Regions from separate parts of the Aminobacter sp. LjRoot7 genome, predicted to be linked through region 1. Evidence: riboswitches for the same ligand, from Rfam matches in the RefSeq annotation. Region 1 holds a riboswitch; the other holds the start of a gene.

Region 1 (3,400 bases):
GGCCTCGATGATGAGCTTGCCCGATTCCGCCGCCTCGCTGGCAACCATCGTTGCGACGCCTTCGGCGCCGCGATGGCTGCGGAACGTCTGGCGCATCGTCTGCAACTCGCCGAGCCGGCGCATGTTGCGCTTGCGCCGCGCAGTCACGCCGTAGCGCAGCCAATGCTCCTCGCGCACGATCTGGCGACCGAGCTTGTGCTGCTCGCGTTCCTCTTCCTCGAGGATCTGGTCGCGCCATTCCTCGAAATGGGCGAAGCCGCGGTCGAGACGGCGCGTCTGGCCACGGTCGAGCCAGACGGTGTTGCGGCTGACGCGCTCTAGGAAACGCCTGTCGTGCGAAATCAGTATCAGCGCCGAGGAGGTGCGGATCAGTTCTTCTTCCAGCCACTCGATGACGGCAAGGTCGAGATGGTTGGTCGGCTCGTCGAGCAGCAGGATGTCGGGCTCGGGCGCCATGACGCGGGCAAGTGCTGCGCGGCGGGCCTCGCCGCCCGACAGGTCAGCCGGAGATTCCTCGCCGGTCAGGCCGAGATGGTCGAGCAGATAGGTGGCGCGATGCGGATCATCAGCAGGTCCAAGACCGGCCTCGACATAGGCGCGCACCGAGGCGAAACCATCCATGTCGGGCATCTGCGGCAAATAGCGGATCGTCGCCGAGGGCTGGCGGAACACGACGCCGTCCTGCGGCTCGATCATGCCGGCGGCGATCTTGAGCAGTGTCGACTTGCCCGAGCCGTTACGGCCGACAAGTGCGATCTTGTCGCCGGAGGCGGCCGTTAATGCGGCGCCGTCGAGCAGCGGCGTGCCGCCAAAGGTCAGACGGATGCCGTCGAGATTGAGAAGCGGTGGCGCCATGTTCAAAATTCCGAGGCGGGAAAGGGATGGGCGAGAAGCAAAGCGCGGCCGCTACCGAGCGAAATACGCAAATTGCCTCGCACTTCGTTAGACATCGTCAGCGACGAGCCGAACGGTACATCAACGCTGTTGAGCAGCCATTTGGAGCCTTCTTCCGAGAGCCCGGTGAGTTCGGAGAAGGCGAGCACGGAAAACGGCATTCCGTCTTCATAGTCAAAGCTTGCGCTACCCGGCAAAAGCGGTAGCGCCTCCTGGCGCCCGCTGGTTAGCAACACCTCGGTACCGGCCTCGGCCAATCTCAGCGCCAGCGCGAGGTGGAGAAAGGCATGGTCGGCGCGCGGGCCGCCAAAGGCCCCGACCAGCACGAGCGATGTCGCTCCGAGCCCCAGCGCGGCGTCGATGGCCAGCTCGCCGTCGGTTCTGTCCTTTTCGGCGGGAAAGGTCGAACGCGGCAGTTCGGCAAAGCGCGGATCAAGATCGGCTGGCACGGAATCGAAGTCGCCGAGCCACAGTTCCGGCATCAGCCCGAGCGTGGCCGCATGGCGGATACCGGCGTCGGCCGCAATCACGCGGCTGCCCGCGACCTGGCGGTCGAGGCGCGGGGTGCGGAAAAGCTCGCCGCCGAGAAGTATGGTGAACCGGGTCATGGCATGCGCATTACCAGCCCGGCAGCCGAAACGGAAGGCCGCGGCATGGTTGGTGGCCGGCAAACTACCGCTTGCGCGGCCTGAAGCGCGGGCCTATTTGTTGAGCCGCTCTAACGGGGTGCCGGTCGCGCAATTGCGTGCCGGCTGAGAGGCATAGGGAACCGTCCCGGCCAACCCGCTGAACCTGATCCGGTTTGTACCGGCGGAGGGATTAGATGCTTCGGACGCCCGGCGCTTCAAATTCCCTTTCAACACCAATGAAGGAGGCGCCCATGCGCTCGCTGATCCTGTCCATGACTTCCGCCCTGGCTCTGGCCACGGCTGCTTTCCCGGCCGCGGCCGAAGGCAAGCTCACCGTCTACACCTATGAGAGCTTTACCTCCGAGTGGGGTCCCGGCCCGCAGGTCAAGAAGGCGTTCGAGGCCGATTGCGCCTGCACTGTCGACTTCGTGTCGGTTGCCGATGGCGTGGCACTGCTCAACCGCGTCAAGCTCGAAGGCGCTTCGACCAAGGCCGACATCGTGCTCGGTCTCGACACCAACCTGACCGCCGAAGCCAAGGCCACCGGCCTGTTCGTGCCGCATGCTGCCGGCGCCGACGTCAAGGTGCCGGGCGACTGGAAGGACGACACCTTCGTTCCCTACGACTACGGCTACTTCGCCGTCGTCTACGACACCGAGAAGCTGAAGAACCCGCCCAAGAGCCTGAAGGAACTTGTCGAAGGCGATCCTGAAGAGAAGATCGCCATCCAGGATCCGCGCACCTCGACGCCGGGCCTCGGCCTGCTGCTCTGGGTCAAGTCGGTCTATGGCGACAAGGCGCCGGAAGCCTGGGCCAAACTCAAGGACCGCGTGCTGACCGTCACCCCGGGCTGGAGCGAGGCCTATGGCCTGTTCACCAAGGGCGAGGCGCCGATGGTGCTGTCCTACACAACCTCGCCGGCCTACCACATGGTCGCCGAAAGCACCGAGCGCTACCAAGCTGCGTCCTTCGAAGAAGGCCACTACCTGCAGATCGAGGTTGCCGGCATCACCACCACGGGTGCCAAGAACCCGCTGGCCGAGAAGTTCATGGCCTTCATGACAAGCCCAGGCTTCCAGGACGCGGTGCCTGAGACCAACTGGATGCTGCCCGCCGGCAAGACCGACAAGCCGCTCAACCCCGCCTTCGACAAGCTGGTGAAGCCGTCAAAGACGCTGATCTTCAGCGCCGACGAAGTGGCTGCCAACCGCAAGGCCTGGGTCGACGAGTGGCTCGGTGTGATGAGCAAGTAGGCTCTATCGACCTGCCATGGCTGCACTTGAACACCCCCCTCTGGCCTGCCGGCCATCTCCCCCGCAAGGGGGGAGATTGGCTGTGGCATGGCGTTCGCCAACCCAAGAAGTGGTCGGTAGCGCGTGGACGTTCAAGCTGCTGATCTCCCCCCTTGCGGGGGAGATGGCCGGCAGGCCAGAGAGGGATGGGACGGAGCGCAACCCATCGCGTCTGACTAATTTGCTCCTAGCTGACCACGGCCCGAAATGTCGGTGAGCCGCACCGACCCCCGCATCGCCGCCGGCGTCATCGCGCTGGCGGCCATCGGCATCCTGATCGGCGGCGCGTTCGCAGGCCTCGGCATCGAGGCCGTGCGCAACCCGCAAGGCGCGGCGGACGCTTTCGATTCCTATCTCTTCCGCATCGCCCGTTTCACGCTGTGGCAGGCGCTGCTGTCGACTTTGCTGTCGGTGGTGCCCGCCATCTTTGTTGCCCGCGCCCTGTCGCGGCATCCCGCTTTTCCCGGCCGGGCGCTGATCCTGCGCCTGTTCGCCATCCCGCTGGCCTTGCCGGCAATCGTGGCGGCACTTGGTATCCTGTCGCTCTACGGCCGCGCAGGCTATTTCGCCGAACCGCTTGCAGCG
Region 2 (3,400 bases), on a different contig from region 1:
CGCGTCCGACTCGGTCTTGGGCCGGTAGGCGGAGGGATCGTCCGACGTCGAATGCGCGCCGACGCGGTAGGTGACGTATTCGACCAGCGTCGGCCCGAGATTGTTGCGGGCACGCTCGGTCGCCCATTTCGCCACCGCGTGGACGGCGAGATAGTCGTTGCCGTCGACGCGCAGTGCTGCGATGCCGAAGCCGAGGCCACGCGCGGCAAAGGTGCCGGAGCCGCCGCGGGCGATGCCCTGGAAGGTTGAGATCGCCCACTGGTTGTTGACGATGTTGAGAACGACCGGTGCCTTGTAGGTCGAGGCAAACACAAGAGCGGCGTGGAAGTCGCTCTCTGCGGTGGCGCCGTCACCGACCCAGCCAACCGCGATCTTGGTGTCGCCCTTGATGGCGGACGCCATCGCCCAGCCCACCGCCTGGATGTACTGGGTGGTCAAATTGCCGGAAATCGAGAAGAAACCGTGATCCTTAGCCGAATACATGATCGGCAGCTGGCGGCCTTTCAGCGGATCCATCTCGTTGGAATAGATCTGGTTCATCATGTCGACCATCGGGTAGCCGCCCGCGATCAGCAGGCCGGCCTGGCGATAGGTCGGGAAATTCATGTCACCCTGAATGAGCGCCTTGCGGAAGGCGCAGCTGACCGCCTCCTCGCCCATATGCTGCATGTAGAACGAGGTCTTGCCCTGGCGCTGGGCCATCTGCATGCGCGCGTCGAAGGTGCGCAGCGTCATCATATGGCGCAGGCCTTCGAGCTGCTCCTCGTCGGTCAGCGTGCCGGCCCACGGGCCAACCGCATCGCCCTCACGGTTGAGCACGCGGATGATCGAATAAGCCAGGTCGCGGATCGTCCGTGGGTCGACGTCGACCGGCGGCCTGTCGACCGAACCCGCCTTGGGGATCGGCACGTTGGAGAAGTCGGGCGTGCCGCCCGGGCGCACTTCCGGCTCGGGCACATGGAACTTCAGCGGCGCGGGATTGTCCGTCACGGATGCTCCTCCTGTCTCGCGCGCAGGCCAAATGGTCCTCCCTGCGCAGCAGACAATTTATGTCAGTAACGCTGACCTATTATCCGATCGTCTTCGAAACCGCAATGGGTCTCTATGCCCCCGACTTTGGCATTCTCTCGACCTCGGCGAAAGGCCGTTGACACGACGCCGGTTCCGCCTCCATGCTTAGGGCTCACCAGGGGGGTCCCGACAAGGGGCTGAGATTCTGCTGGCTCGCGCAGCGCAGTGACCCGTTGAACCTGATCCAGTTCATACTGGCGTAGGGACGGTGCGAGGCTTCGCGGGTCGGCTATCCGGCTTAGGCATTCGGGCTCATTCATGCCCGAAGTCCCCAGGCAAAACCTCTCCTCCTCCTCATCGCATGGACTGGGTCTCCAACCAGGAGGCTCACTCATGAATGCCCACACCCCGACCGTCACCGTTGGCGAACTTCCCGCGTCACGAAAAGTCTACAAACCAGGCAAACTCCATCCCGCCATCCGCGTGCCAATGCGCGAGATCTCGGTTCATCCGAGCGCCGGCGAGCCGCCGGTCACCGTTTATGATTCGTCCGGCCCCTACACCGACACATCGGTGAAGACCGACATCGAGCGCGGCCTGCCGCGGCTGCGCGAAGACTGGATCGTCGCCCGTGGCGACGTCGAGCGCTATGAAGGCCGCGCGGTCAAGGCCGAAGACAACGGCTTCGTCTCAGGCGAGCGGCTGACGCCGGAATTCCCCGTGCGCAACGCTCCGTTGCGCGCCACCGGCGGCCGCGCCGTCACCCAGCTCACTTATGCCCGCGCCGGCATCGTCACGCCTGAAATGGAATTCGTCGCCATCCGCGAGAACCTCGGCCGCGAGCAGATCCGGGCGAAGCTCCAACGCGACGGCGAGAGCTTCGGCGCCGTCATTCCTGATTTCGTCACCCCGGAATTCGTCCGCGACGAGGTCGCCCGCGGCCGCGCCATCATCCCGTCGAACATCAACCACCCCGAGAGCGAGCCGATGATCATCGGCCGCAATTTCCTGGTGAAAATCAACGCCAACATCGGTAATTCCGCCGTCACCTCGTCGATGGCCGAGGAGGTCGAGAAGATGGTGTGGGCGACGCGCTGGGGCGGCGACACGGTGATGGACCTGTCGACCGGCCGCAACATCCACAACATCCGCGACTGGATCATCCGCAATTCGCCGGTGCCGATCGGCACCGTGCCGCTCTACCAGGCGCTTGAGAAGGTCAACGGCATCGCCGAGGACCTGACCTGGGAGGTGTTCCGCGACACGCTGATCGAGCAGGCCGAGCAGGGTGTCGACTACTTCACCATCCATGCCGGCGTGCGCCTGGCCTACATCCACCTGACCGTCGACCGCGTCACCGGCATCGTCTCGCGCGGCGGCTCTATCATGGCCAAATGGTGCCTCCATCACCACAAGGAGAGCTTCCTCTACGAGCATTTCGACGAAATCTGCGACATCTGCCGCACCTATGACGTCGCCTTCTCGCTCGGCGACGGCCTGCGCCCCGGCTCGATTGCGGATGCCAACGACGCTGCCCAGTTCGCCGAACTGGAGACGCTCGGCGAGCTCACCAAGATCGCCTGGGCCAAGGACTGCCAGGTGATGATCGAGGGCCCGGGCCACGTGCCGATGCACAAGATCAAGGAGAACATGGACAAGCAGCTCGAGGTCTGCGGCGAGGCGCCCTTCTACACGCTCGGGCCTTTGACCACCGACATCGCACCTGGCTACGATCACATCACCTCGGGCATCGGTGCAGCGATGATCGGCTGGTTCGGCACGGCGATGCTCTGCTACGTCACACCCAAGGAGCATCTTGGCCTGCCCGACCGCGACGACGTCAAGGTGGGCGTCATCACCTACAAGATCGCGGCCCACGCCGCCGACCTCGCCAAGGGCCATCCGGCCGCCAAGGTCAGGGACGACGCGCTGTCGCGGGCGCGTTTCGAGTTCCGCTGGGAGGACCAGTTCAACCTCTCGCTCGACCCGGAAACGGCACGCTCCTACCACGACCAGACGCTGCCCAAGGAAGCGCACAAGGTGGCGCATTTCTGCTCGATGTGCGGCCCGAAATTCTGCTCGATGCGCATCTCCCACGACATCCGCGCCGAGGCACAGAAAGAAGGGCTGGCAGCCATGGCGGCGAAATACCGCGACGGCGGCGACCTCTATATGGCCGTGGAAAGCACTGAGCCCGCGGAGATGGCAGGCCAGCCATGAAGGTGCTGATCCGCGGTGCGGGCGTCGCCGGGTTGACGCTCGCACATGAGCTGGCGACACGCGGCGCAAGCGTGACCGTGGTCGACAAGCGCAGGCAGGTTGCCGGCAATGCCTCATGGCAGGCCGGCGGCATGCTGGCGCCCTGGTGCGAACGCGAGAGCGCCGAAGA

What was found. A riboswitch is a leader RNA that binds a small molecule or an ion and turns the genes downstream of it on or off. The one in region 1 is predicted to bind thiamine pyrophosphate.
Region 2: it holds a riboswitch for thiamine pyrophosphate, as region 1 does, so the genes downstream of both, thiC (phosphomethylpyrimidine synthase ThiC) here and thiB (thiamine ABC transporter substrate binding subunit) in region 1, are expected to answer to the same signal.

Annotation. Positions count from the first base shown of each region.
Region 1 is NZ_CAXUPX020000007.1:159,408-162,807, reverse strand. Features, by position in the region: gene ACSQ3E_RS19800 (ABC-F family ATP-binding cassette domain-containing protein) at 1-855, opposite strand, end outside; gene ACSQ3E_RS19795 (thiamine diphosphokinase) at 858-1,487, opposite strand; gene ACSQ3E_RS19790 (hypothetical protein) at 1,395-1,586, shown strand; TPP riboswitch at 1,607-1,730, shown strand; gene thiB (thiamine ABC transporter substrate binding subunit) at 1,775-2,776, shown strand; gene thiP (thiamine/thiamine pyrophosphate ABC transporter permease) at 3,023-3,400, shown strand, end outside.
Region 2 is NZ_CAXUPX020000013.1:129,757-133,156, forward strand. Features, by position in the region: gene ACSQ3E_RS27435 (3-methyl-2-oxobutanoate dehydrogenase (2-methylpropanoyl-transferring) subunit alpha) at 1-990, opposite strand, end outside; TPP riboswitch at 1,179-1,295, shown strand; gene thiC (phosphomethylpyrimidine synthase ThiC) at 1,405-3,231, shown strand; gene thiO (glycine oxidase ThiO) at 3,228-3,400, shown strand, end outside.